Variovorax paradoxus: one gene and its partner. The protein of the gene in region 2 interacts with the protein of the main gene of each other region in a pairwise test. Links are inferred from orthologs where the notes say so. Each region holds a gene or a part of one and is shown on either strand. Other genes may lie near its edges. The genes, in order: NWF24_RS32945 and recJ.

Region 1 (15,708 bases), 1.7 Mb from region 2 along the record:
GAGATCGAGCTGGTGCAGGGCACGCGGCTGTCGAAGCTCTATCCGCAGGTGGAGAAGGCGCGCGTCAACAGCATCCACCACCAGGGCATCAAGGGCCTCGCGCCGGGTTTCGAGATCGAGGCCTGGAGCCTGCCCGACCGTGTGCCCGAGGCCATCCGCCGCCGCCCCGACAAGGGCCGCAGCTACATCGCCGCGACCCAGTGGCACCCCGAGTTCCACAAGTACGGCAGCACCGAGACGGTCGACGACACGCCGATCCTGCATGACTTCCTGTGGGCCTGCGCTACCGCGAAGGTCGCGCCCAAGACGCCGCCGCGCTCCAGCTCCGGCAAGATCCGCGACCGCGCTGCGCGGGTGCTGCGCCAGGCGCTGCTGCGACGCTAGGTGGCGCGCACGGCCTGATCAGCGCGACGACTTGTTCGTCGTGCTGCTGACGCCGGCGTCGATCGTGCCGAACACCGTGACGCCGCTGCCGCCGGTCGCGCCCGATGTATTGGCGCCGCTGCTGGCCGGGGCCGGACCGGTGCCCGCGCAGCCTGACACCAGCGCGCCCATTGCGATCACGAACACGGCTGCAATGAATGGCTTCACTGGAAACTCCAAGAGATGGTTTGGTTGACGGTTGTTGCCGGCTCACTATAGGCCGCCGGCCCGCCCGCCCTGTAACAACACGCCCGATACCGGCAGGGTTGTTTCACGCAGCCAGTCGATCAGCGCGCGCAGTTTGGGCGGCACGCGCCTGCGGTCGGGGTAGTACAGCGTCAGGTCGGGCAGCGGCGTGGTCCAGTCGGCCAGCAGCTGCACCAGCCGGCCGTCGGCGACGTGGCGCTCGGTGTAGCTGCTGATCAGGTTGGCGATGCCGATGCCGTCGACCGCCGCGTCGAGCATCACGGCCACGTCGTTCATCACGAGGCGGCCGCTCACCGCGAGCGTCATGGACTCGCCGTTCTTCTCGAACTCCCACCGCTCCAGCAGGCCCGAGCTCTCGAAGCGAAAGCCGATGCAGTCGTGCGCCAGCAGCTCGCGCGGGTGCACCGGTGTGCCGCGCTCGGCCAGATAGCGCGGCGCGGCGACGATGCTGTTGGCCAGCGGGCCGCCGACCTTCACCGCCACCATGTCGCGCTCGACCATGCCACCGAAGCGGATGCCGGCGTCGAAGCCCCGGCCCACGATGTCGACCAGCGCGCTGTCGATCGACACCTCGACGTCGATCTGTGGATAGGCGCGCAGGAAGCCAGCCAGCGCCGGCTGCAGCACGAACAGGTAGGCCGCACGCGGCAGCGTGAGCCGCAGCAGGCCCGCGGGCCGCTCGGCGCTGTCGCTCAGTTCGTCGGAGGCCGAGGCCAGCTCCTGCACTGCCGGGCGGATGCGTTCCAGAAAACGGGCACCGGCTTCGGTGAGGTTCACGCTGCGCGTGGTGCGGTTGAACAGCGGCACGCCCACGCGCTTTTCGAGCAGCCGCACCGCCTGGCTCACGGCCGAGGGCGAGACACCCAGCCGCACCGCCGCGGCCGAAAAGCCGCGAGTTTCGGCCACGGCCACGAAGGTGACGAGTCCGTCGAGCTGGTCCTGGCGCATGGGTGCGTTCCGTTTGATCTTGAAGAAAACCTTCAAAGTGTTTCGTCGATTGGGCGGATTATCAAAGCGATGCCGCCCGCGCACAGTCAGGCCATCGGTTCTTCCATCCACCCTTCAAGGACATCGCCATGACGGTTTCTTCTTCTCCCAGGACCTGGTTCATCACCGGCGTCAGCAGCGGCTTCGGCCGAGCGCTCGCGCAGGAGGCGCTGGCCGCCGGCCACCGCGTGGTCGGCACGCTGCGCAACGAGGCCGCGCGCGCCGAATTCGATGCCCTGCAGCCCGGCCGCTCCTTCGGCCGCCTGCTCGACGTGACGCAGGGCGCCGAGGTCGCCCGCGTGGTGGCCGAGGTCGAAGCCTCGGTCGGCCCGATCGACGTGCTGGTCAACAACGCCGGCTACGGCCATGAAGGCACGGTCGAAGAATCGTCGCTCGACGAGCTGCGCCAGCAGTTCGAGGTGAACGTGTTCGGCGCAGTGGCCGTCGCCAAGGCGGTACTGCCCTTCATGCGGGCGCGCCGACGCGGCCACATCCTCAACATCACGTCGATGGGCGGCATCGTGACCTTCCCGGGGCTGGGCTACTACCACGGCAGCAAGTTCGCGCTCGAGGGCATCTCGGAGACGCTGGGCAAGGAAGTGGCGAGCTTCGGCATCCACGTGACTGCCGTGGAGCCCGGCGGCTTCCGCACCGACTGGGCGGGCCGATCGATGGTGCGTGCGCCGCAGACCATTGCCGACTACGCGCCGGTGATGGGCCCGGTGCGTGAGCGGCGGCTTGCGCGCAGCGGCAAGCAGGACGGCGATCCGGTGAAGGCGGCGCACGCCATGATCCAGATCACCGAAGCCGCGAACCCGCCGGCCCACCTGCTGCTCGGCCCCGACGCCGTGAAGGTGGTGCGCGAGAAGCTCGGCGCGCTGCAGGAGGAGATCAAGGCGTGGGAGGCGCTGTCGGTGTCGACCGACTTCACGCCCGCCGGCGCCTGACCGACTTGCGAAGGATCAGCGCGGATCCGTGGCCAGCAGCATTTCGACCATCGAGCGCAGATGGCCCTGCAGCCGCGCCGCGCCGGCTTCGTCGAGCGCCAGCGTGGCCTCGTCCATGTACAGCTTGCGGTTGATCTCGACCTGGATGCTGTGCCGGTGTTCGGCAGGCCTGCCGTGCCGGCGCACCAGTTCCACGCCCTTGTAGGGGTGGTTGTAGTCCACGCTGTAGCCGAAGGCGCGCAGGTGTTCGCAGATCTTTTGCGACAGCGCCGGGTCGGCCGTGCTGCCGTCGCGGTCGCCGATCACGAAGTCGGCATGTGCCAGGCCCGGGAAGTCCGTCGCGTGGCTGGCCGCGATGGCCGGCATCGAGTGGCAGTTGATGTGGATGCTGTAGCCGTGGCGCGCATGCGCCTCGTCCACTGCCTGCGCCACCGCCGCGTGGTACGGCCGCCAGCAGGTGTCGATGCGCTGGCGCACCTCGTCCACCAGAAGCTGGCGGTCGTAGATCGGCAGGCCTTCGTCGGTGAGCTTCCAGATCAGGCCCTTGCCCAGGCGCACCTTCGACAGCACGCGCGGGTCGGTGGAAACCGGATCGGTCCAGGCGCCGTCGAGCATCGTGGTGTCGATCTCGGTCGTGTCGCGATTGGCATCGAGATAGCTGCGCGGAAAGTGCGCCTCGATCCACGCCGCGCCCATGGCGGGCGCGAAGGCGTAGAGCTTCTCGACGTGCGTGTCCTCGGCGCGGCGCAGCGTGGCCAGGTCGCGCACTGTGCGGAAGTCTTTTGGGTAGACGGTGCCGCTGTGCGGAGAGTCGAGCACCAGCGGGGTATGCCCGGCGACGCTTGTCACCTGGGCGCGGGTTTGGATCAGTTTCAGAACAGGATGCATAGGCAGGGTTCGGTCAGTCCAATCGGATGCGGGCGAATTCGGCCACCTTCTTCATCTTCTCGATCTCGCCCGCGATCTGCTTGGCGAACTCGGCCGGCGTGGTGCCCGAGGCATATAACCCCTGCAGCGCCAGGCGCTCGCGCACCGCGTGATCTTTCAGCGCGGTGGCCACGGCCTGCTGCATGCGCAGCGCGATCTCGGGCGGCGTACCGGCGGGCGCGACCAGGCCGAACCACGAAGGGTCGTTGTTGACCGGGTAGCCCAGCTCGCCATACGTCGGCACCTCGGGCAGCACGTCGAGCCGGCCGCTCCAGGACACGGCCAGCGCCTTCAGCTTGCCCGACTTCACGTGCGGCAGCGACGAAGCCACCTGGTCGAAGTACACCGGCACCTGGCCCGCGAGCACGTCGTTGATGGCCGGGCCCGCACCGCGGTAGGGGATGTGCACCATCGAGGTTCCGGTGCTGCTCTTGAACAGCTCGCCCCACATGTGGCCGATGGTGCCGTTGCCCGGCGAGGCGTACGACACCTTGCCGGGGTTGGCCTTCAGGTACTTCACCAGCTCCGCGAAGCTGCCGACCGGCAGCACTGAGGGGTTGATGACGATCACGCCCGGCGCCTTCACCAGCTCGGTCACGGCGACGAAGCCCTTGATCGGGTCGTAGGGCAGCTTCTGGTACACGGCCGGGTTCACGCCGTGGGTGGACAGCGTGGCCACGCCGAAGGTCAGGCCGTCGGGCGTGGCGCGTGCCAGCTCGGCCATGCCGATGGAGCCGCCCGCGCCGGCGCGGTTGTCGATCACCACGGGCTGCTGGAGGATCTTGCCGAGGGGCTCGCCGAGCACGCGAGCCGTGATGTCGGTGGCGCCGCCGGGCGGGAATGGCACGACGAGGCGAATCGGCTTGCCCTGGGCAAAGGATATTCCTGGCACGACGGAAGCAGCAGCCAGGGTGGAAATGAAGTGACGACGTAGCATGGGTTTCTTCCAATGAAACAGAGAGTGATGGAGCGATTCGCTGCATTACCTGAAGCAAAGGATAGACCAGCTAACATTCCAGTCTGGAATGTTTTAATGGGCATCCCGCCATGTCACTCCGCTCATGTCACTGCGCCGTCTCAACCCGCCCCTGAACCTGCTGCGCGCCTTCTCGACCGTGGTGCGTTTCGGCGGCGTCTCGCGCGCGGCCGAGGCGCTGCACCTCACGCAGGGCGCGGTCAGCAAGCAGGTGCAGGAACTCGAACGCTGGATCGGCGCGCCGCTGTTCGAGCGCAGCCGCAAGCGCCTGGCACTCACGCCGGCCGGCGAGCGCTACGAGAAGGCGGTGCGCGCCACGCTCGCGCAGCTGGAGGCAGCCACGCTGGAGCTCATTACCAGCGGCGACGGCGGCGGCGCGCTGCACCTGTCCGCCCTGCCCACCTTCGGTGCCAAGTGGCTGATTCCGCGGCTGCCCGACTTTCAGCGCGCGCATCCGCAGATCACGCTGCATTTCGTGCCCTTCGTGCATGGCTATGACTTCGAGCGGCCCGAGCTCGACTGCGCCATTCTTTTCGGCGACGGCCACTGGCCCGGCGCCCGCTCGCACTACCTCGCCGGGCAGGACGTGGCGCTGATTGCCCCGCGCGCCGCGCAGGCCGAGGTGGCCATCCGCACGCCGCAGGACGTGGCGCGCTGCACGCTGCTGCGCCACGTGAGCGTGCCGCAGTCGTGGCTGCAGTGGAGCGAAACGCATGGCGTGCGAGGGCTCGATCCGCTGGCGGGCCCGCAGTTCGACCAGTTCCAGACCATGATCCGCGCGGTGATGGTCGGCATGGGCGTGGCGCTGGTGCCGCGCTGCCTGGTGCAGGACGAAATCGCGTCGGGGCTGGTGGACGAGCCCTTGCCCGGCGGCGGCTACCGCGGCAACGAGGGCTACTGGTTCTGCTACCCCGAAGGGCGCGGCCAGCTGGCCACGCTCGATCATTTCCGCAGCTGGCTGCTCGCGGAGGTGGACCGGGGCAAAGAGGCGCAGGCGCCTGCTTGATGCCTGCTTGATGCCTGCTTGATGCCCGCTTACTCGGGCTTCGCGCCCGAGGCCTTCACCGCCGCGCCCCACACCCCGATCTCGCTCGCCACAAAGCGGTCGAACTCGGCCGGTGTCGTGGGCGCGGGCTCGGAGCCGCGCTCGCGGATGAAGCGCGCCATCTGCTCGCTCTTCAGGATGTCCGTCACTTCGTGGTTGAGTCGCTCGACGATGTCGGCCGGCGTGCCGCGCGGCGCCATCAGACCGAGCCAGCCCACGGCCTCGAAATTCTTCGTGCCGGCCACGCCGCTTTCGCGCACGGTGGGCACATCGGGCAGTTGCGACGAGCGCGTGGCCGAGGTGACGGCCAGCGCCACCGCCCTGCCCGACTTGATGTGCGGCAGCGCGGCCGTCACCGAATCGACCATCAGTGGCACCTGGTTGCCCAGGAAGTCCGACTGCGCCGGCCCGCTGCCCCGGTACGGAATGTGCGTGATGAACACATGCGCCGCCGACTTGTACATCTCGCCCGACAGATGCTGCGTGCCGCCGATGCCGGCACTCGCGTAGCTCAGCCGGCCGGGCTCGGCCTTGGCGCGCGCCGTGAGTTCGGCCAGCGTGCGGATGCCGCTCTCGGGCGTGGCCAGGAACACCAGCGGCACCTTGGCGACCAGCGAGATGCCCACCAGGTCCTTGCGCGGGTCGAAGCCCGGCTTGGCGTAGAGCGTCTGGTTCACCGCCATCGCGCTGCCGGCCACCACCAGCGTGTAGCCGTCGGGCTGCGAGCGCACCACGAACTCGGTGCCGATGTTGCTGCCGGCACCGGCCTTGTTGTCGATGATCACCGGCTGGCCCAGCCGCTTGCCGAGCTGCTCGGCAAGCGCGCGGGCGAAGATGTCGGTGGCCTGCCCCGGCGGGAAGGGCACGACCAGCTTGACCGGCTTGTCAGGCCACGCGGCGGCGTGGGCCAGGCCCGCGCCGCCCAGCAGCGCGACGGCCATCGCAGCAACGCTTGCGCCGAAGTGTCTGCGCTGCATGGCTCAGGGCGCCGAGAGGTGCTTGCCCACGATGCCCGCGAGTTCGAACATCGTCACCTGGTCCTTGCCGAACACCGGCTTGAGCTTGGCATCGGCATTGATCGCGCGTTTGTTCGCCGCGTCCTGCAGGCCATTGGCCTTGATGTAGTCCCACAGCTTCTTGATGACCTCGGTGCGCGCCACCGGTTCGGCGCCGATCACCGCGGCCAGCGAGTCGCTGGGCTTCAGGCCCGCGCCGGGCTTGCGCGGTGCCGCGGCCTTCTTCGCTGCCGGTGCCTTCTTGGCGGCGGGCGTCTTCTTCGCAGCCACCTTCTTGGCCGCAGCCGTCTTGCCTGCGGGCGCGGCCTTGCCGAAGGTCTTGCGCGGCGGGAACTTGCTGCCGCCTTCGCGCGGCGCGAACTCGAAGGTCACCTTGCCCTCTTCGGCGTTCCACGTCAGGAAGGCCTTGAAGGCGCGGCGCGTGCGCATGCTCACGAACTTGTCGAGCAGGTCGGTCTTGCCGGTGGCGAGCAGCTTTTCCATCTGCGCGCGCTCCACCGGCTGCTGCAGGATGATCTTGCCGGTCTTGAAGGTGCAGCTCGGCGTCGGCTGCGCATTGGTCGGCACCGACTTCTCGCAGACGTAGTTGCTGCCATGCTCGAACACCGGCGCGCCGCACACAGGGCATGGGCCCACGGTGTCCTGCTTGCTGAAGTCGATGATCTCGCCGCTGTCTTCGTTCTTGTCGTCGCCGAAGTCGAACTCCAGCTTCCAGTTCTTCGCTTCCTCGTCGTACTTGATGACGATCTCGGAGGTGAAGGGCCAGCCGGCCTTGGAGCGGAAGCCTTCCAGCGGGCCGATGTGCTTGTCGCGCAGCAGCGCCTCGGCCTCGGCGACTTCGAAGGTGCGCCCGGCCGGCGACTTGCCGAACGAGAAGCCGCAGGCGTCTTCGCCGGTGCCGCTCTTGCCGGTGCAGGCGTAGCGGCGGTAGTTTTCGCGCACGATGCCGCTGCAGTTGGGGCACGGCGTCTGCAGGGTCGCGTAGTCGCCCGGCACGGTGTCGCGGTCGTATTCCTTGGCCTTCTTGACGATGTGCTCGGTCATCGCCGCGATCTCGCGCATGAAGGCGTCGCGGCTGAGCGCGCCCTTCTCCATCTGAGCGAGCTTGTATTCCCATTCGCCGGTCAGCTCGGCCTTGGAGAGTTCTTCCACGCCCAGGCCGCGCAGCAGCGTCATGAGCTGGAAGGCCTTGGCCGTGGGGATCAGCTCGCGGCCTTCGCGCAGCATGTACTTCTCGGAGATCAGGCCTTCGATGGTGGCCGCGCGCGTGGCTGGCGTGCCCAGGCCCTTCTCCTGCATGGCCTCGCGCAGTTCGTCGTCGTCGATGGTCTTGCCCGCGCCTTCCATAGCGCCGAGCAGCGTCGCTTCGGAGTAGCGTGCGGGCGGGCGCGTCTTCAGGCCCTTGGTGTCGACCGACTCGGCCTTCACGATCTCGCCCGGCTTCACCGGCACGAGGCGCTTGCCGTCCTTGTCGTCTTCCTTCTCGTCGTCTTGCGCTTCCTTGCCGTAGATGGCGAGCCAGCCGGGCTTGACCAGTACCTTGCCGTCGGTGCGGAAGGGATACTTCTTGCCGCCCTGCTCCACCGTGCTGATGCGCGTGGTCACCTGGTGTTCGGCGCTCGGGAAGAACACCGACATGAAGCGCCGCACCACGAAGTCATAGAGCTTCTGCTCGGCATCGCTCAGGCCGCTCGGGGCCTGCAGCGTCGGGATGATGGCGAAGTGATCCGACACCTTGGCGTTGTCGAAGATGCGCTTGTTGGGCTTGACGTAGTTGCCGTCGACCGCCTGCTGGGCGAACGGCGCCAGGTGCTTCATGCCGCTCGTGGCGAGCATGCCCATGGTCTGCTTGACCACCGGCAGATAGTCTTCCGGCAACGCGCGCGAATCGGTACGCGGGTAGGTCAGCGCCTTGTGGCGTTCGTACAGGCTCTGCGCCAGCGCCAGCGTGGTCTTGGCGCTGAAGCCGAAGCGGCCGTTGGCCTCGCGCTGCAGCGAGGTCAGGTCGAACAGCGCGGGCGAGGCTTGCGTGGTGGGCTTGCTCTCTTCCGTCACCGTGGCGGGCTTGCCGCGCGAGGCGTCGGCGATGGCGCGGGCTTCCTGCTCGTTCCACACGCGGTCGGCGCGCTGTTCGGAGTCGGGCTCGCCGTTAGCCAGGAGCGGCGCGTTGGCCTTCTTCCAGTCGGGGTTGAACCACTTGCCCGGGTACTCGCCGGCCTCGGCCGCGAAGCTGCCGTGGATTTCCCAGTAGTCGCGCGAGACGAACTTGCGGATCTGCTCCTCGCGCTCCACAACGACGGAGAGGGTCGGCGTCTGCACGCGGCCCACGGTCGTGAGGAAGAAGCCGCCGTCGCGCGAATTGAACGCGGTCATGGCGCGCGTGCCGTTGATGCCCACCAGCCAGTCGGCCTCGGAGCGCGAGCGCGCGGCGTCGGCCAGGCCCTGCATCTGCTTTTCGGTGCGCAGCGCGTCGAAGCCGTCGCGAATGGCCTGCGGCGTCATCGATTGCAGCCACAGGCGCTTGACCGGCTTGTGAAGGCCGGCTTTGCCGCCGGCGTATTGCTCGATGAGGCGGAAGATCAGTTCGCCCTCGCGCCCCGCGTCACAGGCGTTGATGAGCTGCGTCACGTCCTTGCGCTTGGCCTGCTTGACCACGGCGTTCAGGCGCGTCTTCGTCTTGTCGACCGGCTTGAGGTCGAAATGAGGCGGGATCACCGGCAGGTTGGCAAAGCTCCATTTGCCTCGCTTGACGTCGAACTCCTCGGGCGCCTGGATTTCGACCAGGTGACCGACAGCGCTGGTCACGACATAGGTGTCGTTCTCGAAATGCTCGTCATGTTTGTCGAATTTCCCTGCAACCGGCGTGAGGGCACGGACGATGTCCTGTGCCACCGACGGCTTTTCTGCGATTACCAAAGTCTTTGTCATCTAAGGGCTCTCTATACTCTGCGGCTTCCCGCGTGCGCACGCGCACACGCGCATGTGTGCATATTCAAACTAACAGACTTCGGCGATGCCTTCCAAATCCCCACTTTCCGCCGGTCGCCGAATCCAGACGCGGCGCTCCGATGTCCATGGCAATGGCGTGTTCGCCGTGCAGGACCTGGCCGAGGGCGAAACGCTGATCGAATACAAGGGCGAAGTCATCAACTGGAAGGAGGCGCTGCGCCGCCATCCGCATGACCCGGCCCAGCCGAATCACACCTTCTACTTTCACATCGATGACGGGCGTGTGATCGACGGCAACGTCAAGGGCAACGCCGCCCGCTGGATCAACCACTCGTGCGAGCCGAACTGCGAAGCCGACGAGGTCGATGGGCGCGTTTATATCAAGGCGCTGCGCAACATCTCCGCCGGCGAAGAGCTCAACTACGACTACGGCCTGATCATCGACGAGCCGTACACGCCGAAGCTCCTGTCCGAATTTCCTTGCTGGTGCGGCTCCGAGCAGTGCCGGGGCACGCTGCTGACGCCCAAGGACGATGAGGACGAAAAGAAGAAAAAGAAGAAGGCCAAGAAGAAGGCTGAAAAGAAAAAGGCCGAGAAGAAAGAAGCCAAGAAGGCTGAAAAGAAGGCCGACAAAAAAGCCGAGAAGAAATCCGAAAAGAAGGCGGAGAAAAAATCCGCCAAGAAGGAAAAGTCCGCCGAGGACTGACCATGAGCAGCAGCACCTCGGCCGCCTGGTTCGAAGACCGGATCGCCGCGTCGGTCGCTCCGCTGCTGCCCGGCTTCGTGGTCGAGGCCGTGGCCGAAATCGACTCCACCAATACCGAGCTGATGCGCCGTGCGCGTGCCGGCCGCGTCGAGCCCGTGCTGCTCGTGGCCGAGCGCCAGACCGCGGGGCGTGGCCGTCTCGGGCGGCCCTGGCAGAGCGCGCCGCAGCAGGAGGAGTCCGCCTCGCTGACCTTCTCGCTTGGCATGCCGCTCGCGCCCGCGGACTGGTCGGGCCTCTCACTGGCTGTCGGTGTCAGCGTGGCCGAAAGCCTCGATCCCTCGGGCGCGCACAAGGTCGGCCTCAAGTGGCCCAACGACGTGTGGGTGAACGACTGCAAGCTGGTCGGCATCCTCATCGAAACCGCGCTGCCGTCCACCGGCAAGCCGGATGCGCCGCGCTATCTCGTGATCGGCATCGGTATCAACATTGGCGCGCGCGAAGGCGACGGCATGCGTACGCCACCGGCCTGGCTGCGCCAGTGGCACCCCGGGGCCACTGCGCCGGAAGTGCTGTGCGAACTGGCCGAGCCGCTGGTGCGCAGCGTGCTCGAATTCGAGGCCAAGGGCTTTGCGTCCTTCGCCGAGCGCTTTGCCGCACGCGACGTGCTGCGCGGCCGCGAAGTGGTGCTCAGCGACGGCACCGCCGGCCTGTGCGAAGGCGTGGCCTGGGGCGGCGAGCTGCAGGTGCGTACCGACGCCGGCCTGCAGCTGATTTCCAGCGACGAAGTGAGCGTGCGCCCTCGCGGCATGGCGCTCTGATCAGTATGAAGCTGCGCCTGCTCCTCATCGTTCTGCTGCTGGCCAATGCCGGCTATTTCTTGTGGGCGCGCGGCGATCTTGCCGGCTTCGGCCTGGCTCCGGCCGCGCTCAACGAGCGGGAGCCACAGCGCATGTCGCGCCAGATCCACCCCGAGTGGCTGCAGATCCGCAAGGAAGCGAAGCCGGGCGCGCCTGCTCCCTGATTCCCCTGATCAATCAAGGTGCCGCTTCACCCTCGAAGCGCACCGTGAACAGCGCTCCCGGCGGCTGCTTGCCAGGATGCGCATCCTCCAGCTTTACCTGCGCGCGGTGCTGGTTCGCAATCTCCAGCACGATCGGCAGCCCCAGCCCCGAGCCGTCGGCCTCGTTGCCGAGCACGCGGTAGAAAGGCTCGAACACCAGTTCGCGGTCGGCCTCGGCGATGCCGGGGCCGTTGTCCTCCACCTGCAGCAGCAGCACATGGCCGAAGGGGTCGGCCAGCACGCGCACGGTGATCAGGCCGGGGCGCTCCGGCGTGGAGGGCGTGTAGTTGATCGCGTTGTCGACCAGGTTGCGCACCAGCTCCTTCAGCAGCGTCGCGTTGCCGTCGAACATCACGCCGGGTGCGCCAGCTTCCGCGCCGTCGTAGCCCAGGTCGATGCGCTTCTCGATCGCGCGCGGCACTGCCTCGCGCACCACCTCGATGGTGAGCCGCGCGAGGTCGCAGGGCTGGTGGTGCGCGTTGGCGCTGTTGCCTTCCGCGCGCGCCAGCGAAAGCAACTGGTTCACCGTGTGCGTGGCGCGCTTGCTCGCGCGACCGATCTGCTTGAGCGATTGCTTGAGCTCGTCGGCGTTAGCGCCTTCGCGCTGCGCCAGGTCGGCCTGCATGCGCAGGCCCGCGAGCGGCGTCTTCAGCTGGTGCGCCGCGTCGGCCAGGAAGCGCTTCTGCGTGCCGATCGAATCGTTGAGCTTGTCGAGCAGTTCATTCACCGACGACACCAGCGGCACCACTTCCAGTGGCACCGACGATTCGTCGAGCGGGCTCAGGTCGCCCGGGCGCCGCTCGCGGATGCGCGCCTCCACCACCGACAGCGGCTTGATGCCGCGCACCAGCGCCAGCCAGATCAGCAGCACCGCCAGCGGCAGGATGGCGAACTGCGGCAGCAGCACGCCCTTGATGATCTCGGCCGCCAGCACCGACTGCTTCTCGCGCGTCTCGGCCAGCTGCAGCAGCGTGGGCGGAACGTCGTCGGTGCCGCTGGCGATCCACATCGAGGCCACGCGTACCTCCTTGCCATGCAGGGCGCTGTTGTGCAGGAACACCTGGCCGGGCGGCAGCGGCTCGTCGAGGCCGGGCATCGGAATGTCGCGCTCGCCGCTCAGCAGCGTGTCGTGGCCGTCGAGCAGCTGGTAGTACACGTGGCCGGCGTCGTCGGCCCGCAGGATCTCGCGCGCCGATTGCGACAGCACGAACTGCGTATGCCCTTCCTTCACCGTCACCAGCTCGGCAAGGGCCTTCACGTTGTGTTCGAGCGCGCGGTCGAAGGGCGCGTTGGCAATGCCCTGCGCCACCAGCCAGGTGACGCCGATGCTCACCGGCACCAGCAGCAGCAGCGGCGTGAGCATCCAGTCGAGGATCTCGCCGAAAAGCGAGCGCTGCGCGCGCTGGAAGAGCTTCATCGCGCCGAGTCCTCTGGCATGCCGCCGCCCGCGCGTGGCGGCTGCCGCGTCGTCGTCACTGGATCTTTTCGAGGCAGTAGCCCAGCCCACGCACCGTCGCGATGCGCACAGGCCCCTTCTCGATCTTCTTGCGCAGGCGGTGGATGTAGACCTCGATGGCGTTGAGGCTCACCTCCTCGCCCCATTCGCAAAGGCGGTCGACCAGCTGGTCCTTGCTCACCAGCCGGCCGGCGCGCTGCAGCAGCACTTCGAGCAGGCCGAGTTCGCGCGCCGACAGCTCGATCATCTTGCCGTCGATGGTAGCCACGCGGCCAGCCTGGTCGTACACCAGCGGGCCGTGGCGGATGGCGTTGCTGGTGGTGCCCATGCCGCGCCGCGTGAGGGCGCGCACGCGCGCTTCGAGCTCCTGCAGGCTGAAGGGCTTGGCCATGTAGTCGTCGGCGCCGTGGTCCAGGCCCTTGACGCGTTCCTCGACGCTGTCGGCCGCGGTGAGCACCAGCACCGGCAGCTGCGAGCCGCGCGCGCGCAGGCGCTTGAGGATCTCGATGCCGTGCAGGCTGGGCAGCCCGAGGTCGAGGATCAGCAGGTCGAACTCGTCATGGGTCATGAGCGCGGTGTCGGCCTGCGAGCCGTTCGCCACGTGGTCGACCGCCGCGCCCGAGGTGCGCAGGCTGCGCAGCAGGGCATCGGCCAGCACCTGGTCGTCTTCGGCAATCAGAATCCGCATGCGTCACCTCCGGCCCGTTCGGGCGCCAAACTGGCGCCGTTCACATTTGTCTCTGGGGCGAGTCTAGCCCGCTGTGTAGGCTTCCAGTCCAATCGTTACCACGGTGGCGATCTCGTCGCCGACGCTGCTTCGGAACTCGCTCTCGGCCTGCGTCACCGCGCTGCGGAAGGCGTCGAGCCAGGCCAGTCCGTCGGCGGTGAAGAGCACGCGCCGCGCCCGCGCATCGAGCGGATCGGGCCCGCGCGTGACCAGCCCCCAGGCCTCGCACTGATCGACCAGCGCACCCATCGCCTGCTTGGTCATGCCGGCGCGCTCGGCCAGCTCCGTGAGGCGCGAGCCCTCGCGCGCCAGGTGCCGCGTGATGTGGATGTGCGCCGCGCTCACCTGCGCGCGCGCCGCGAGGTTCGACAGCGCCAGCGGCACGTCGACGTCGTGTGCCATCAGCTCCAGCACGCGCTCGTCGAAGCGGCGCATGGCGTGGCCGAGCAGGCGGCCCAGGTGGGTCTGGCGCCAGGCATCGGGGTCGGTCGGGAAAGCGGCTTCGGCCATGGCGGCAAATGGTAAAGCAAACTGACCAAAAAATGGGCTTACGCCAACCCATCAGCCCCTACACTACTGTTCAAGCATCCAGCCTGTAGTTAAAAGCAGATCGGATGAAACCCAACACAAACCGTTGATTTTCAAGGAGTTTCCACATGGACGCAGTCGTCAAGGGCGCAAGCATCTCGGTCGCCAACAGTGAAAAAGCCAAGGCGCTGCAAGCCGCGCTGGCCCAGATCGAAAAGCAGTTCGGCAAGGGCACGATCATGCGGCTCGGCGAAGGCGAGGCGCTCGAAGACATCCAGGTGGTCTCCACCGGCTCGCTGGGCCTGGACATCGCGCTGGGCGTCGGCGGCCTGCCGCGCGGCCGTGTGATCGAAATCTACGGCCCGGAATCGTCGGGCAAGACCACGCTCACGCTGCAGGTCATCGCCGCCATGCAGAAGCAGGCCGGCACCTGCGCCTTCGTCGACGCCGAGCATGCCCTCGACGTGCAGTACGCCCAGAAGCTCGGCGTGAACCTGTCCGACCTGCTGATCAGCCAGCCCGACACCGGCGAGCAGGCCCTTGAAATCGTCGACTCGCTGGTGCGCTCCGGCGCCGTCGACCTGATCGTCATCGACTCGGTCGCCGCCCTCACGCCCAAGGCTGAAATCGAAGGCGAAATGGGCGACTCGCTGCCCGGCCTGCAGGCCCGCCTGATGAGCCAGGCGCTGCGCAAGCTCACGGCCACCATCAAGAAGACCAACTGCATGGTCATCTTCATCAACCAGATCCGCATGAAGATCGGCGTGATGTTCGGCTCGCCCGAAACCACCACCGGCGGCAATGCGCTGAAGTTCTACGCCTCGGTGCGCCTGGACATCCGCCGCATCGGCACCATCAAGAAGGGCGACGAGGCCATCGGCAACGAAACCAAGGTGAAGGTGGTGAAGAACAAGGTCTCGCCCCCGTTCAAGACGGCGGAGTTCGACATCCTGTTCGGCGAAGGCATCAGCCGCGAAGGCGAGATCATCGACATGGGCGTGACCGCCAAGATCGTCGACAAGTCGGGCGCCTGGTACGCCTACAACGGCGAGAAGATCGGCCAGGGCCGCGACAACGCCCGCGAGTTCCTGCGCGAGAACCCCGAGCTGTCGCGCGAGATCGAGAACAAGGTGCGCGAGTCGCTGGGCATCCCGCTGCTGGCCGCCGATGCCGGCGCCACGCCCGAGAAGCCGCAGAAGGCGGCCAAGGCCGAGAAGGCCGACAAGGGCGAATAAGCCAGAGCGCGGCTCCCCGGGGGCCGCGCAAGCGACCCCCGCATGGCATTCAACGCCCCGTCCCTCAAAGGCCGCGCACTGCGCCTGCTGAGTCAGCGCGAGCATTCACGCGCGGAGCTGGAGCGCAAGCTGGCAAAGCATGAAGAAGAGCCCGGCACGCTGGCCAAGGCGCTCGACGAGCTGGCAGCGAAAGACTTCATCAGCGAGCCGCGCGTGGTGGCCTCGGTGCTCAACCAGCGTGCCGCCCGCTCGGGCGCGCTGCGGGTGAAGCAGGAGCTGCAGGCCAAGGGCATCGCCCCAGAGGCCATCGCTGAAGCGGTGGCCAGCCTGCAGGAGACAGAAGTCGAACGCGCCACGGCCCTGTGGCGCCACCGCTTCGACGCGCCGCCCGCCGACGCGAAGGAGCGGGCCAAGCAGATGCGATTCCTGATGGCGCGCGGTTTCTCGGGCGCCGTCGTGTCCAAGGTACTCAGGAGCGATTTCGATGAAGCCGACGAATGAAGACCACGCTGTGGAGTC
Region 2 (15,202 bases):
CCACCAGTGCCTGCGCCCGGCCCGGTTCGCCCGGCTGCGCCATCGCCCAGGCGATCCAGCGCGCCATCATCTGCTCGCGTGCCTGGTTGCCTTGCGAGCCCCGGTCCTCGCCGCGCAGGTGGTCGAAATAGGTCAAGAGGCGCTGCGCCAGCTCAGCCGCATCGCAGCCGTCCTCGAACAGGTGGTCCCACAGCGCATCGCGGCCCTGCACCGAGAGCTTTTCGGTCAGCGCGCGCTCGTAGGCTTCGGCGCGCTCCTCGTGCTCGTGGTCGGCCACGTCGGCGTAGCGGTTCTCCATGCGCGAGAAGGCGTCGTGCCAGGCCGGCAGGTCGATGAAGCGCACGGTGGCGCCGACCTCGCGCGCCACCTGCAGCGCCTGCCACTCGGGCGAATGTTCGGCAAAGGGCGACCACGAACCGCGGTGCGTCTGGTCGCCCGAGAGATAGCTGTAGATCGCCACCGGCAACTGGTGCGGCAGGTACAGCTCGTCGAGGCGTTCGTTGAAATCGGCCGGGCCTTCGATCAGCACGTACGCCGGGCGCAGCGTGCGAATGCGCTCGGCCACCAGCCGCGCGCAGGCCGGGCTGTGATGGCGCACGCCAACGATATGGGGTTGCTGCATCGGCGCGTGTTCAGGGCAGACGGTGGCGTGCTTCGTAGTAGGCGCGCCAGTGGGCGCCGTTTCGCTTGGCGGCCTTCTGCTCGAAGTAGCGCCGCAGCTTCGCGCGGTCGTCCGCGTTGTCCTTCACCACCGTGCCGGCGATGCAATCGACAAGGTCAGCGGGCGAGCCTTCGCGCTGTTCTAGGAACCAGGCGCGCACGCCGACCGCATGCGCCACGTTCACGGCTTCGGCGGTGGACATCACGGCGGTGAGCCGGTCCATCGCGGCATCGCCTGCGTTGCCGTTGTCACCCTTGGTCGGCGCGCCACGCAGGTCGCGGAAGGTCGACACCAGCAGCTCCAGCACAGGTGCTGGCACGGTTTTCGGAATGCCGCTCTGCGCGAGCAGCCGCGTCGACGACTCCTGCACCAGCGCCAGTTCGCGGTCGAAGTCGAGGATGGGAAACACCGTCTCGAAGTCGAAGCGCCGCTTCAGCGCCGCGCTCATCTCGTTCACGCCGCGGTCGCGCGTGTTGGCGGTGGCGATGATGTTGAAGCCCTCGCGCGCATAGAGCATGCCGTGCTCGCCCGACAGCTCGGGCACCGCCATCACGCGGTCCGACAGCATGCCGAGCAGGCAGTCTTGCACTTCCAGCGGCGCTCGCGTGATTTCTTCGAAGCGCACCACCTGCCCCTGCTGCATGCCGAGGTACAGCGGCGCCGGCACCATCGCGCGCGGACTCGGGCCTTCGTTGATGAGCAGCGCGTAGTTCCACCCGTACTTGATCTGGTCTTCGGTGATCGACGCGCCGCCCTGGATGGTGAGCGTCGAGATGCCCGAGATGGCCGTGGCCAGCAGCTCCGACAGCATCGACTTCGCCGTGCCCGGCTCGCCCACCAGCATCAGCCCGCGGCCGGTAGCCAGCGTGACGAGCATGCGCTCGATGCTGGCCACGGGCGCGACGATCTTGGGCGCGATGTCGAGCGCCACGTCGCCGAGGATGAACGAGCGTGCGGCCTTCAGGCCGAGCACCCAGCCGGGCGGGCGCGGGTCTTTGTCTTGCGCCTGCAGCCGCGCGAGCTGTGCGGCGTACAGGATCTCGGCTGGCGGGCGCTGCAGGTTCGATGCGCCGGTGTCTGGGGAGGACTTGCTGGAAGTGGCCATGATGGGTGGGGGTGAAGCTAGAGGATCCTGTAGTGACCGGGCTTGCCGGTCTCGATCGTGATGTCCGTGGTGTCTTGAGAATAGGTGTGGGTGGACCGCAGCCGGATTCGGCCGCCCTGGAAAGCCTCGCCCCGGTCGTCCAGCCTGAGCACGGCCATGCCGTTCGACAGTTCCTTCACGAGCACCCGGGCCGTTCGCCGTGGCGCGCCGCGCTCGTCGATGGCCAGCCATTCGATCCAGAGGCGCGAGTGCACATGCTCGAAGCCCTCGTCGGCAATCACGACGCGGAGCACGCCGCCGCCTTTCGGCGAGAGCCATTCACCGCCGGTCGCCACCGTACGCACCCGTGCCGGCACCTCGGGCGCCGTGCCCTGGGCTGCGGCCGCAGCCACAGCCAGAGCGAGTCCCGTGGCCAGCATCCAGGGGCGCAGCCTCATGCCCTGAGGCCTTCCATGTCGCGGATGAGTTCGCTGGCGGAAATCGGATCGAGCTGGTGCAGCGCCTCGGCATCGCGCATGTCGCCCCAGCCCGAGGGCTTGCCCACCTGCACCTGGCCCAGCGTCTGCTCGGGGTATTCGTCCACCATGCCGACGATGATGCCGGGGTCCAGGCTCAGCTCGATCACGCGGTCCGTGCCCAGCGGCTTGCTGAAGTACCAGATGCAGCCGCCGTCCTGCGCCTGGCCGCGGCGCCAGCCCTTGTTGGCCAGCCCCAGCACGCGACCGGTGGGCACTTTGGCGTCTTTCCAGCGCTCCAGCTTCAGGCTCTTCTTCTCTTCGTCGGTCAGCGTGTAGATGTCGCGGCCGATCTGCGCGAAGGGCTGCAGCAGTTCGTAGTCGGCGAACACCTGGCCGAAGGCCGCTGCGTCGGCGGCTGGCAGCTCCAGCGCATGCGGCACGCCGATGCGGATGTTCTCGCCCTCGGGCAGTTCGAACGGATCATCTTCCGCCGTGGTGTAGCTGCCGTCTTCCGCCACGCGGAAGCAGGCCTGCAGCGTGCCGCCGTAGCTGGCACTGCCTTGCACCGCGTACACGCCCCAGATCAGCCGCTGCACGATGTGGCGCACCAGCGGGTGCTCGACCAGGAACATGCGGAACACCTCGGGCGTCCAGCGGCGGCGCGCGCACATTGCCACTTCGAGGCGCAGCAGCTGCTGGCTGGCGATGGTGCGCACGTCCTTCTTCAGCAGCTTGAAGCGTTCGACCGCTTCCTTGCTGAGTTCGGCGTCGTCGGTCTTCTTGGGCTTGGGCAGGTCGGGCAGGCGCGCGCCGTCGACACCGTCGGCGCCGTCAACACTGGCTTCGCGCACGTAGGGCTTGAGCGTTTCGTCGAAGCCGACCTTGAAGGCGCGCGGGCCGAAGTCGAGCCGCATCGTGCCCTGCTCGTCGAGGCCGAGGTCAGGTGCGAGCCGGTCTTCGAGCTCCTCGGTGCTGAGGCCGCGCGCCTCGGCGATGGCGTCGATCTTCTCGCGCGCCTTGTCCTGCAGGCCCTTGAACTTGACCTTCTGCGCAATGCCATTGAGCAGCATCAGCGCAACGTCGCTGCCGATGGTGGCGAGCACGTCGAGCCCCGTCACGGCGCGTGCATGCGCGGCCTCGCCCGGCCAGGCGCGGATGAAGGGCGTGAGCTTGCGCGCGGTGTCGTCGTTGCCGAAGAAGCCGAGCGCGGTGAGCGCCCAGCCTTCCTTGCTCGGGCCGCCGGCTTCGAGCCAGGCGGTGAAGGCGTCCCACGCGAATTCGGCGAGCGAGTCGGCGTCGCAAGCCTCCTTGGCCACGGCGATGCCGCCGTAGATTTCCTCGTTGGTCGGAAAGGTCAGCATCTGGCCGAGGTTGTCGAGCGTGTCGTCGGGCAGGGCCTTGCCGTTCTTCAGCGTGGGCCGGCGCCAGCCGCGCGGCTGCCAGAACTCGGGCAGCTTCGCGCGCTTGGTGGGGAAGCGGTCGAGCGGGCTTTCGTCGAGCACGGCGCGCAGCGCTTCCACCACCTCGGGCTTGCCGTAGCGGCCGGCCACGTCGAGCAGCAGCGCTTCGTGGCCGTTGGCCTGCAGCAGGCGCAGTGCCGAGCCCGCGCAGTCGCGCGCCTCGCCGGGCTTGCCGAGCGCGGGCCCGATCAGGCCGGCGGCGGCGTGCTGCGGGTACTTCAGCAGCCATTCGCGGCCTTCGGCGCGCAGCGTCTTGAGCTTGGCAAAGGCGCGCGCGGCCGGCATGGCCAGCTCGGCTGCGCCGTAGTTCAGGGCGTACGAGAGGTTGTCGGTGGGCTTGGAGCGCACCATGGCCACCAGCCCCGGCAGCACGGCGAGGCCGTGCGTGGCCAGCATCATGCCGATGCTGTCGCTCTCGGTTTCGCCCGCGATCGCATTCCAGAACGGCACGCCGATGGCGGCTGGCAGCAGCGTCGCGAAGCTCGGATAGAAGGTGAACCAGTAGTAGCGCGCCTTCTTGCGTTCGGCCACCATGGCGCGCCAGTTGGAGATCAGGCCCTCGGCATCGCCGGCCTTGATGGCGGCGGCCGCGGCTTTGCCCAGCGGACCGATGGCCTCCCCCTTTTTCTCGTCGAAACCCAGCTCGTTGAGCAGCGCCTCGGTGTTCTTGCGTGCGGCGTCATGGCGGCCGGTCTGCCACGAGTTCAGGCGCAGCGCTTTCTCGCGCTCGCCTTCGCCCCATTGCTCCACCGGTGCCAGCGCCAGCGGCTCCAGCACGAGCGCGCCTGCGGCCTTCTTCTGCACCTTGGCGAGCCATGGCGGCGCGGCCAGCACGCCGGGCAGCTCGCTCGCGTCGGCCACCTCGGTGGGGCCGGCCAGCAGGGCCAGTTGCCGGTCGATCACCGCCTGAGCGCCGGCATCGAGCCAGGGCCGCAAGGCCGGCAGGGCCGAGCCATGCGCGCGCAGCAGGCGCGTGAGGCTGGGCGTGACGAGGTTGGCGTCTTTCCCGCCCGCCGCGACCAGCCGCGACAGCGCGGGAATGGCCGCCATCGGCCAGCGGTCGACGGCCAGCGCCAGCCGCGCCAGCGCACCCTTCGAATTGCTCGCCACGCGGGCCAGCGCCTGCACGGCTTCGGGCGTGCCGATGCACGCCAGCGCATCGCCCGCATCGTCGGTGGCGGCGCCGCGCTCCAGTACCGCAACCGCGTCCAGGCCACGCTCCTGCACCAGCGTGCTCGTCATGGGGCCGCTGCCCCAGAAGCCGGTCGAATAGCTCAGGCGGACCTTCGCGGCCAGCGCGATGGCGTCGGGGTCGGTGGCTGTCAGTTGCAGCCAGTGCATCGTCTCGGGCGTGTTCTTGTCGGCCGCGAGCGTGTGCACGAGCGTGTTCGAGATCTCGGGCGCATCGGGCAGCAGCATTGCCAGCGCGGGCTGGCGGCTGAGGTGCACCCTGGGCAGGCCGGCTTCGATGCGGTCACGGCAGTCCTGCCAGACCTCGGGGGCGGCCAGCGCCAGGTGCGCGCGCAGCGCCTGCTCGCCTTCGCCCAGCGGGCCGTAGTAGCTGCTGCCTGTCTGGCGGGTGACGGTGGCGCTGAAACTGCTCTGGTGCTTCTTCGTCGCGCGGTCGTAGGCGGTCTGCACTTCGATCTGCTGCGCGGCCAGCGCCATGTCGATGGTGTCCGGCAGCCCGTATTGCTTGACGAGGTAGTTCACCAGCACGGTGCCCGTCTCGTTCACGTTGTAGTGGCCGCCGGTGCCCAGCGCGAGCGCCAGCAGCACGGTGTCGGCCTCAACATCGGCCGTGGGGTTGGGCTGCGTGCTGCGGTCGATCATGCGCTGCGTGGCCGCCTGCAGGGCCGCATCGGTGCCGGTCATGTTGACGTTGAGTTCGAGCTTGCGGCGCACCGGCAGCCAGGCTGCGGCCACGCTCACCACTTCTTCGAAGGGCTTCGGCGGGAAACGGCGCGACGGGAAGGCTTCGCGCTGCATGTCGGGCGAGAGCCGTATGGGCGTGCCGGCGGCGAGCCAGGGCGGGGTGTCGGCGCTCGCGGGCATTTCGGCGCCGGTCGCGAGGGGGGCTGCGTGCGATGCGCTCGGCGCTGCGGCGCCCAGTGCTTTCGCGATGGCCTGGGCGTCCTTGGCCGGCGTGCAGCTGGTGCCCCAGCCTGACAGCAGGCCCTCATTCTTGAGCCGCTTGAAGGCGAGCGCCGCGCCTTGCTCGCTCACGCCGTGCTGGCGCTTGAGAGTGCCGGCCGATAGCGTGTCGCTGGAGGTCAGCGTGCCGGCTTCGATCTGCGCGCGCACGGTTTCGAAGACGCGGTCAGCCTGGCTGTCGATGCCTTCGGTGGGTGCCGCATCCGCGGCCGTGGTGCTGGCGGCGACGGCCGTCGGCGTAGGGGGCTTTTCCGCTGGCTCTGGCTTCTCCACCTTCGGCTTCGCCTCGGTCTTGCCGATGGCCGCGCTGGCGGCCACGCCTACTTCGGAGTAACCCTTGCCGGTCTTCTCGGTCACCAGCTTGGTCAGCGCGGTGCCTGCCTTGGTGGCGTCGTCGAACGACTTGGTCTGGCTCTGGCCCGCTGTGCCGATGCGGCCCCAGCGAATGTTGAGCTCGGTGTCTGCCTGCTCGATTTCCCAGAATTTGCTGGCGGTTCCCTCGATGAGTTCAAAGCGGCGCATGGAAAAAACATCCTCCTGTGAGTTCGCCGCAAAGGATAAAGGGCCTGCATGAAAGCTCGGCCCCTCCACAGCAAGAAGATTTCGCTCCGTGCGACAACGCTTACGAAGAAATCATTCACGTGCCGTCGCGCCGCCCGCATGTTCCCCCGCGAAGACGTAGGCCGGCCCCATGCGCTGCCGCTTGCAATGCTGAAGCGCGCGGCCGGCCGATTCGAGCAGGCCGGCCAGCGTGCTGCCGTCGGCGGGGTGGCAGGCAATGCCCATGCTGAGCTCGCCGCCCGCGAGCAACCGGCCTTCGTAGGCCACCGGCCTGGCGCCTGCGGTCTCGATGCGGATGGCCATCTCCGCGAGCTTCTGCCGCGGCGGGCTGCCGACCAGAAGAATCGCGAACTCGTCGCTGCCGAGCCGGGCGACCATGTCGTCGGCGCGCACCTGCTCGCGCAGGCGCTGGGCGATGGCGGCCAGCACCGCGTCGCCGCCCGCGCGGCCATGCCGCTTGTTCACGGCCTCGAAGCCGTTCAGGTCGATCAGCATCAGCGAGAAAGGCCGGCCGTCGTGCAGCCATTCCTCGCCGCGTTTCTCGAAGCCGGCGCGGCTGGCGGCGCCGGTGAGCGCGTCGGTGCCCGAGTCTCCCGCCTTCTGCTGCGTGCGTGCCTCGCCGGCGCTATCGCCCCGCAGGCGCATGCCGAGCGCGAAGATGAAGACCACCAGTTCGGCGATCACCGCGGCCTGCACCAGGTTCGGCTGGGGCGGCGCCCACGCCGGCCCGATCCAGGCCGACATCCGCGTGGCCGAGAGGCCGCCGAGCAGCAGTGCCGCGCCGGCCAGGAACAGCGCTGCCGGCCACGGCTGGCGGCGCAGCACCTTCACAGCGCCCGCCGCGAGGATCAAGGTGGAAGCCACAGCCAGCGCCTGCACCATGTGCAGTGTCCACAGGCGCTGCGTTTCGAGCGCGGCATAGAGCGTGGCGATCGCGAAGATGACCAGCGTTGCCTGCGCGACCCGGTCGAGTCGAGGCGCGAAATCTTCCAGCCGCAGCAATTGCCGCACGAACTGCAGACGGCATGCTGTCCACAACACCAGCGCCGCCGCGGGCCATTGCGCGAATTGCGCGGAAGGCGCGAGGCTGTTCAACCCGGCGAAGGCCGCCAGCGCGCACGCGCAGCTCAACGCGTACCAGCCGTGGACCTTCATGCCGAACACCAGCAGCAGCACCAGGCCGCAGGTCGTCAGGCCAGCCAGCAGGCCGTAGCTCACGCCGTCGAACATCGAGGCCCCTTAAAACTCAGCGCCTTCGACCAGGAAGCGCAGCCTGCGCACGCCCTGCCATTCATCGGCATCGAGCCGGAACGCCAGCTTGACCTTCGGCGGCAGCGGCTCGGTGTGGCTGAACCAGATCGCGTCGATAGGCTGACCCTGGTGCCTGAGCTTGAGCGACAGGTGCTTCTCGCCCACCAGCCGCTGCGACACCACTTCCACTTCTTCGCTGAAAGTGGGCGGCGCAAAGCCCTGGCCCCACACCTCGCGGTGCAGCGTGTCGACGAGGTCGATGCGCATGTACTCGCGCTCGATCGGCCCGTCGGTCTCGATCTGCCGCGTGAGCGCGGCCTCGGCCAGCCATTCGCCGGCCACCTGTGCGAAACTTTTCTCGAAAGTCTCGAAGTGCTCGCGCGCGACCGTGCAGCCAGCCGCCATCGCATGGCCGCCGAAGCGCAGCAGCACGCCCGGATGGCGCTTGGCCACGAGGTCGAGCGCGTCGCGCAGATGGAAGCCGGGAATCGACCGGCCCGAGCCCTTCAGCTCCTGTTCCTTGCCCGGCGCGCCGCTCGCGGCGAAGACGAAAGTCGGGCGGTGAAAGCGGTCCTTGATGCGCGAGGCCACGATGCCCACCACGCCTTCATGAAAGCCCGCGTCGAACACGCTGATGGCCGGCGGCGGGGCTTCGATGCCTTCGCCATCGGTGGCGAACAGCGATTCGGCCAGCAGCAGCGCCTGGTCGCGCATGCCGCCCTCGATGTCGCGCCGCTCGCGGTTGATGCCGTCGAGCATGCGCGCAAGTTCTTCGGCGCGGCCTGCGTCGTCGGTCAGCAGGCATTCGATGCCCAGCGTCATGTCGGCCAGCCGGCCGGCGGCGTTGATGCGCGGGCCGAGTGCGAAGCCGAAGTCGAAGGTGGTGGCCGCCGATGCATTGCGGCCCGCGGCCTTGAAGAGCGCGGCCACGCCGGCGGGCATCGTGCCGGCACGGATGCGGCGCAGGCCTTGCGCCACAAGGCGGCGGTTGTTGGCGTCGAGCTTCACCACGTCGGCCACGGTGCCGAGCGCAACCAGCGGCAGCAGCACATCGAGCTTGGGCTGCGTGGCCGTGTCGAACACGCCGCGCCTGCGCAGCTCGGAGCGCAGTGCGAGCAGCACATAGAACATCACGCCGACACCGGCGATGCTCTTGCTCTCGAACTCGCAGCCGGGCTGGTTCGGGTTGACCAGCACGTCGGCCGTGGGCAGCTCGGGGCCGGGCAGGTGGTGGTCGGTCACCAGCACCTGCAGGCCGCGCACCTTGGCGGCGGCCACGCCTTCGACGCTGGCGATGCCGTTGTCGACGGTGATCAGCATGTCGGCGCCGCTGTCGGCCACGCGCTCGGCAATGGGCGGCGTGAGGCCGTAGCCGTCGACCACGCGATCGGGCACGAGGTAGCTCACGTGCTTGGCGCCCAGCAGCCGCAGGCCGCGCACGCCGACTGCGCAGGCGGTGGCGCCGTCGCAGTCGTAGTCGGCGACGATGCACAGGCGCTTGTCTTGGGCGATGGCGTCGGCCAGCAGCACCGCGGCCTCGTGCGTGCCGCGCAGCGTGTCGGGAAGCAGCAGGCGTGCGAGGCCGTCGTCGAGCTCTTCCTTGGCGCGCACGCCACGCGCGGCGAAGAGCCTTGCCAGCAGCGGATGCACGCCGGCCTGCTCCAGCGCCCAGACGGTGCGCGGGGGGATCTCCCGGGCGATGATCTTCATAGCGCCTCCAGCACGGTGGCGGCCCGCTTGCGGTCGAACAGGCTCCTGGCCCAGCCGGCCAGCCCGCGCGGCTGCACGGTGTAGCGTTGGGCGGTGCGGTCGCCGCACAGCGTGAGCGACACGGCGTCGCCGCGTGTGTAGTCGGCCAGCAGTGCGGCGACGGGGCCTGCGTCGAGCTCCTGCCAGGCGGCGGCCCAGGCCATGCCGTCGTCGCGCAGGGCGGCGATGCGCAGGGCGTCGCTCACTGTCGGTGCCGCGGCAGGTGCGGCTTCTTTGTTCAGCGCGCCGGTGCCGCTGAGCCAGAACGAATTGATGGGTGGCACGCCGCGCGCGGCGCGGTCGTCGTTCACGCGCTGCGTGTACAGCAGCATCTGCATTTCGTTCTGCAGCCGGCGCAGCGGCCGCGCGGCATCGGCCAGCGGCGACCATTGCGAGATCGGGTAGCCCACGGCGCGGTCGATGGAGGCGGTTGCCAGCCCGTCGAAGATGCGCGCGCGCGCCAGCCAGCGGCCGGGCACAGGGGAGGGGTGCAACACGATGCCGTCTTCCTCGAAGAAGGGGCGTGCGGCTTCCAGCAGGGCGGTCGATTCGTCGGCGTCGATTTCTATGGCGGCGGGGTCGCCCAGCACCACGTCGTCGATGCCGACCTGCCAGTTGCACAGCATGACGACGCCCCAGCCTTCGGTGTCGCCGGGTGCGGCGATGCCCAGCCGCCGCGCGTCGAGCGCGCCCCAGGGGATGCAGCCGTCGGCGGCCGCGATGCCCAGCGCCTGCGCCAGCGCGCGTTCATGCGGAGGCGAGCGCGTGCTTTCGTCTTGTGTGTCGGTGTCCGCGAGGGTGAGGCGCTGCAGCAGGGTTTCGAGATTGGGGAGCCGAAGCGTCGGCAGCGCCGCGCGGCATGCCGGGGAACCGCGGCCGGCAAAGGGGATCAACAAGTGACGTGGGAGGGTTTCGGCCATCTCCCTATTGTCCGGGAAGCCCCAGGGAGTCCGGGATGCCACAATTCCGCCCCTATGCGACTTCCTTATGAACTGCAGCTCGGCTGGCGCTACACGCGCGCAGGCCGGGCGACGCGGCGCAACGGCTTCATCTCCTTCATCTCCGGTGTCTCGATGCTCGGCATCGCGCTGGGCGTGGCGGCGCTGATCATTGTGCTCAGTGTGATGAACGGCTTCCAGAAGGAGGTGCGCGACCGCATGCTCGGCGTGGTGTCGCACATCGAGATCTTCTCGCGCGACGGGCAGGCGCTGCAGAGCCTCGACCAGATCATGGCCGCAGCGCGCAAGAACCCCGAGGTGGTCGGCGCGGCGCCCTTCATCAATACGCAGGCGCTCATTGCGCGCGGCGAGGACATGAAGGGCACGATCGTGCGCGGCATCGATCCCAAGCTCGAACCCGAAGTCACCGACATCAACGGCATCGCCTCGAAGGGCACCTTCGACAAGCTGGTGCCGGGCGAGTTCGGCATCGTGCTCGGCGCCGAGTTGGCGCGCTCGCTCTTCGTGCAGCCGGGCGACCAGGTCACGCTGGTGGCGCCGGGCGGGCAGGTCACGCCGGCGGGCGTGGTGCCGAGGCTCAAGCAGTTCACCGTGGTCGGCACCTTCGATTCGGGCCATTACGAGTACGACTCGGCGCTGGCCATGGTCCACGAGCAGGACGCGGCCAAGGTGTTCCGCCTCGAAGGGCCGACCGGCATCCGCCTGAAGCTCAAGAACCTCAACGAGGCGCGCGACGTGGCCGACCAGCTGGCCGTGACCCTGCCGGGCGAGTTCCTCATCCGCGACTGGACGCGCCAGAACAAGACATGGTTCGCGGCCGTGCAGGTCGAGAAACGCATGATGTTCATCATCCTCACGCTGATCGTGGCGGTGGCGGCCTTCAACCTCGTCTCCACGCTGGTGATGACCGTGACCGACAAGCGCGCCGACATCGCCATCCTGCGCACGCTGGGCAGCTCGCCGCGCAGCATCATGGGCATCTTCGTGGTGCAGGGCGCGATGGTGGGCGTGATCGGCACCGTGGCCGGGCTGCTGCTGGGGCTGGGCATCGCCTACAACATCGACGTGATCGTGCCCTTCCTGGAGCAGCTGTTCCACGCGAGCTTCCTGCCGAAGGACATCTACCTGATCAGCAAGATGCCGAGCGATCCGCAGCGCAGCGACATCATGCCCATTGCAATCATCTCCCTCGTGCTGGCCTTTCTGGCCACGCTGTACCCGAGCTGGCGCGCCAGCCGCGTGAACCCGGCTGAGGCCTTGCGCTATGAGTGAAGTTGTATTGAAGGCCCGTGGACTGACAAAGCGGTTCCACGAGGGCCGGCTCGACCTGACCGTGCTGCACGGCGTGGACCTCGACGTGCATGCCGGCGAAACGCTGGCCATCGTCGGCGCCTCGGGCTCCGGCAAGAGCACGCTGCTGCATTTGATGGGCGGGCTCGACGAGCCAACGGCCGGCAAGGTCGAACTGCTGGGCAAGGACATCGCGCACGCCGATGCGGCGGAGCAGGGGCGGCTGCGCAACCAGCACCTGGGCTTCGTCTACCAGTTCCATCACCTGCTGCCCGAGTTCAGCGCACTCGACAACGTGGCCATGCCGCTGAAGATCCGGCGCGTGGAGCCCCATGCGGCCGCGCAGTCGGCCACGAAGATCCTCGAGAGCGTGGGGCTGGGCCAGCGCCTGCATCACCGGCCGGCCGAGCTGTCGGGCGGCGAGCGCCAGCGGGTTGCGATTGCGCGCGCGCTGGTCACGAAACCGGCCTGCGTGCTGGCCGACGAGCCCACCGGCAACCTCGACCGCAGCACGGCGGACACGGTGTTCGAGCTGATGCTCGAACTTGCGCACCGGCATGGCACTGCGTTCGTGATGGTCACGCATGACCAGGATCTGGCGAAGCGGTGCGATCGGGTGCTGCAGTTGGTGGCGGGGCGGCTAGCGGGCTGAGTCGCTATCGGTCTGCGCCACCGGCTTCGCGGCGCTGCATAACGGCTCGGAGCTGTGTCAGGTGGCGGCTGGTCCGCCAGCGTGACCAGATTGCCAGCAGCACCAACAGGGCGCCACCCGTCGCGCCCGAGAGCGTCCAGCGCAGGTTGTTGCTCCGCGCTTGTGCCAAGGCCTGGACAGTGGACGCATAGGTGCATTGCGCCTGGCCATTGGCAGTGATCTCAAAGAGCTGGTGGTCATCGTGCAGCACGGAGACCATGGTGCCCTTTGGCAGTCGAGCGATCTGTTGTTCGCATGCGTGGATGGAGAGCCGTTGGGAGCGGCCATCGGATTCGATGACCGCGTAGTTTGTAGATCGCGCCCGTCCGCTTCCCGGCTCGACACCGATGAACAGCCCTGAAGTGGGCGAGAGATCTTCTCTCTTCGTCTCTTGGATGAGTGCCAATGTGCTAAATGCAGCAAAAAACACTGCGATCCAAAGTCCGCCGAAGAGCGCTCCCGTCATCCCCCACAAGCTTTTGTTCATTGCCGGATTCTGCCGCCGGACCAGTTTCGCGCGACCGTCAGGCCGGCGACTCCTCGTGCACATTCCGCGTGCCCAACGGCAGCACGCAGACGAACTGGTTGCCCAGCGTCAGCACGAGGCCGAGCTGCCCGCCAACGTGAGTGACTTGGCAGACGGTATTCGGTGCCGTTGTCGCTGCTGCTGCTGCTGCTGCTGAACGCACGACAGCGCGCGTCCTGGGCTGGTGCAGCATGGCGAGCAGCACCTTCGCGCTGCGGTTCTGCAGCGATTGGCGATAGAGGTGAAGCGCCGCCTCCGTTTCGGCTTCGTCTCGCACACGCTCCGATGACGGTGCTTCGCCGCTGCGCAAGCGCATCAGGGCGCGATGCAACTGCTGCCGGCAACTGGCTTCGGTCTTTCCGGTGGCCTCGGCGATCTCGCTGTAGCTCAGTTCGAAGACTTCGCGAAGCAGCACCGCGGCGCCATCGGTTGGGGTAAGGCGGTCGGCCAGCAGGCGCAACGCGTGATCGGCTTCCTCGGCCTGCGCCGCATCGGTCTCCGCCGAAGGTGCTTCGGGCGCAAGCCCTTCAGCATCCCGCAACCACCGCTGCATCCAGTTCTCCCGCCGCAACTTGTCGATGGCCAGGTTCTGCATCACCGTCGTCAGCCAAGCCTGCACCGAGTCGGGCTCGGGCATGCCGCCAGCCTCGAGCGCGCGCAGGTAGCTTTCCTGCACCACGTCTTCGGCATCCGCCGGACCACCCAGCATTCGCGCCGCCGCGCGAACCAGCCGGCTTCGCAGCGCCGGGAATTGCGAGAGATAGCGTTCATCGAGCATCGCCGCAGCTTGCCATAGCGCGCAATGTCACGAAACTGTGGGCTTGTTCGTCAAGACAGTTCAACCACAGGAGCTTTCTCCATGCAGCCCATGTTTTCAATGGAATCCGACGACGACACCAAGCCCGCCGCCACCGCCGAGCCGCGCAACTCCTATCTGGAGGAAAAGGCGTTCAAGTCGCGCACGCTGCTGATCTTCGGGACCATCAGCGATTCGGTGGCGGCCGATGTGACGCGCCGGCTCATCGCACTCGACGCCGACAGCCCCGACAAGCCCATCGACATCCTCGTGAGCTCGCCGGGCGGGCATCTGGAGTCGGGCGATGCCATCCACGACATCGTGCGTTTCATCAGTGCGCCGGTGAACATGATCGGCACCGGCTGGGTCGGCAGTGCGGCCACGCACCTGTTCCTGGCGGCGCCGCGCGAGCGCCGCGTGTGCCTGCCGAACACGCGCTTCCTGATCCACCAGCCCAGCGGCGGCGCGGGCGGGCAGGCGACCGACATCGCCATCCAGGCGCAGGAAATCATCAAGGCCCGCCAGCGCATCGCGCACGAGATCGCGCGCGAAACCGGCAAGCCCATCGACGTGGTGCTGGCCGACATCGAGCGTGACCGCTGGCTCTCGGCCACGGAGGCCGTCGAGTACGGGTTGGTCTCGCGCATCATCCAGCGCAAGACCGAACTGCAGGCCTGATCAGGCCTTGGGCTTGTAGGCGACGACGTCGATCTCGACCTTGGCGTCGACCATCAGCCGCGCCTCGGTCGTCGAGCGCGCCGGCTTGTTTTCACCGAAGTAGCTCATGTAGATGCGGTTGAAGGCACCAAAGTCGCGCGCGTCCTGCAGCCACACGGTGCTCTTGCACACGTCGTCGAGCGTGGCGCCGGCCAGTGCGAGCACGGTCTTGAGGTTTTCCATCACCTGGCGCGTCTGCGCCTCGATGCCGCCCACCACGATCTCGCCGTCCTTGTTTGCAGGCACCTGGCCCGACACATAGACGAAGTCGCCGGCGCGCACGGCCGGGGAGAAGGGGCGAACCTGGCGGTCGGAGGCAAGGGGTGGGGCGCCGAGGTATTCGAGAGGCATGGGAGGGCTCCTGAGGTTGAAGTGAGCGGTAGAAGAGATCCGCGAGTATCCATCCAATATGAAAATCTATTTCAGAAAAACCCTTTATCGAGGGTTAACACGGATGATTTGGCATGAATACTGCTTCAAAGTCCGGGCCGAAGAGAAATTTTCTTTCACAAACTCGCCCGCCCCATGAAGGAGTTCCCCATGCCCCACGTCGGTCTTGTCCAGCGCCTGCCCATGCTGTCGAAGCGCAGCCTGCTGGGTGCCTCCCTGCTCGCGATGCTGTGCGCCGCGCTGCCCTACCAGAGCGCCCAGGCCCAGGGCCCGCGCAACTTCGCCACGCTGGCGATGGTGGCCGAGCCGCAGACGCTCGACCCGATGGCCTCGACCGCCGACCTGGTCGGAACCATCATGCAGCACGTGTACGAGACGCTCTACACCTTCGACGCCAAGTGGAACGTGGTGCCGATGCTGGCCGAGGGCATGCC

The links.
Region 1: the proteins of recJ (region 2) and NWF24_RS32945 interact in binary tests that used the Escherichia coli proteins (3 or more experiments, as listed by UniProt). The link is inferred for Variovorax paradoxus from one-to-one orthologs.

What each region holds. Positions count from the first base shown.
Region 1 is NZ_CP102931.1:7,033,913-7,049,620, forward strand. Bases 6,293-9,798 are described here. They hold NWF24_RS32945 (DNA topoisomerase III), read right to left. Parts: upstream 9,457-9,798; coding sequence 6,493-9,456; downstream 6,293-6,492. Other genes in these bases: NWF24_RS32940 (tripartite tricarboxylate transporter substrate binding protein), read right to left, coding at 6,293-6,489; NWF24_RS32950 (SET domain-containing protein), read left to right, coding at 9,542-9,798. Also shown: NWF24_RS32905 (gamma-glutamyl-gamma-aminobutyrate hydrolase family protein), read left to right, coding at 1-384; NWF24_RS32910 (hypothetical protein), read right to left, coding at 403-591; NWF24_RS32915 (LysR family transcriptional regulator), read right to left, coding at 637-1,578; NWF24_RS32920 (oxidoreductase), read left to right, coding at 1,707-2,564; NWF24_RS32925 (N-formylglutamate amidohydrolase), read right to left, coding at 2,580-3,452; NWF24_RS32930 (tripartite tricarboxylate transporter substrate binding protein BugE), read right to left, coding at 3,466-4,428; NWF24_RS32935 (LysR substrate-binding domain-containing protein), read left to right, coding at 4,553-5,473; more of NWF24_RS32940, read right to left, coding at 5,503-6,292; more of NWF24_RS32950, read left to right, coding at 9,799-10,183; NWF24_RS32955 (biotin--[acetyl-CoA-carboxylase] ligase), read left to right, coding at 10,186-11,001; NWF24_RS32960 (sporulation protein), read left to right, coding at 11,007-11,204; NWF24_RS32965 (sensor histidine kinase), read right to left, coding at 11,218-12,660; NWF24_RS32970 (response regulator transcription factor), read right to left, coding at 12,716-13,387; NWF24_RS32975 (MarR family winged helix-turn-helix transcriptional regulator), read right to left, coding at 13,451-13,936; recombinase RecA, read left to right, coding at 14,083-15,189; recombination regulator RecX, read left to right, coding at 15,232-15,690; NWF24_RS32990 (SRPBCC family protein), read left to right, coding at 15,674-15,708.
Region 2 is NZ_CP102931.1:5,325,259-5,340,460, reverse strand. Bases 7,000-9,999 are described here. They hold recJ (single-stranded-DNA-specific exonuclease RecJ), read right to left. Parts: upstream 9,361-9,999; coding sequence 7,639-9,360; downstream 7,000-7,638. Other genes in these bases: NWF24_RS25210 (hypothetical protein), read right to left, coding at 9,357-9,999; NWF24_RS25220 (GGDEF domain-containing protein), read right to left, coding at 7,000-7,629. In the rest of the region: NWF24_RS25240 (DUF5682 family protein), read right to left, coding at 1-622; NWF24_RS25235 (ATP-binding protein), read right to left, coding at 633-1,766; NWF24_RS25230 (hypothetical protein), read right to left, coding at 1,784-2,203; NWF24_RS25225 (WGR and DUF4132 domain-containing protein), read right to left, coding at 2,200-6,360; more of NWF24_RS25220, read right to left, coding at 6,472-6,999; more of NWF24_RS25210, read right to left, coding at 10,000-10,319; NWF24_RS25205 (lipoprotein-releasing ABC transporter permease subunit), read left to right, coding at 10,374-11,630; lipoprotein-releasing ABC transporter ATP-binding protein LolD, read left to right, coding at 11,623-12,300; NWF24_RS25195 (hypothetical protein), read right to left, coding at 12,305-12,826; NWF24_RS25190 (sigma-70 family RNA polymerase sigma factor), read right to left, coding at 12,864-13,643; NWF24_RS25185 (ATP-dependent Clp protease proteolytic subunit), read left to right, coding at 13,725-14,339; NWF24_RS25180 (RidA family protein), read right to left, coding at 14,340-14,729; NWF24_RS25175 (ABC transporter substrate-binding protein), read left to right, coding at 14,919-15,202. UniProt on the Escherichia coli protein: Single-stranded-DNA-specific exonuclease.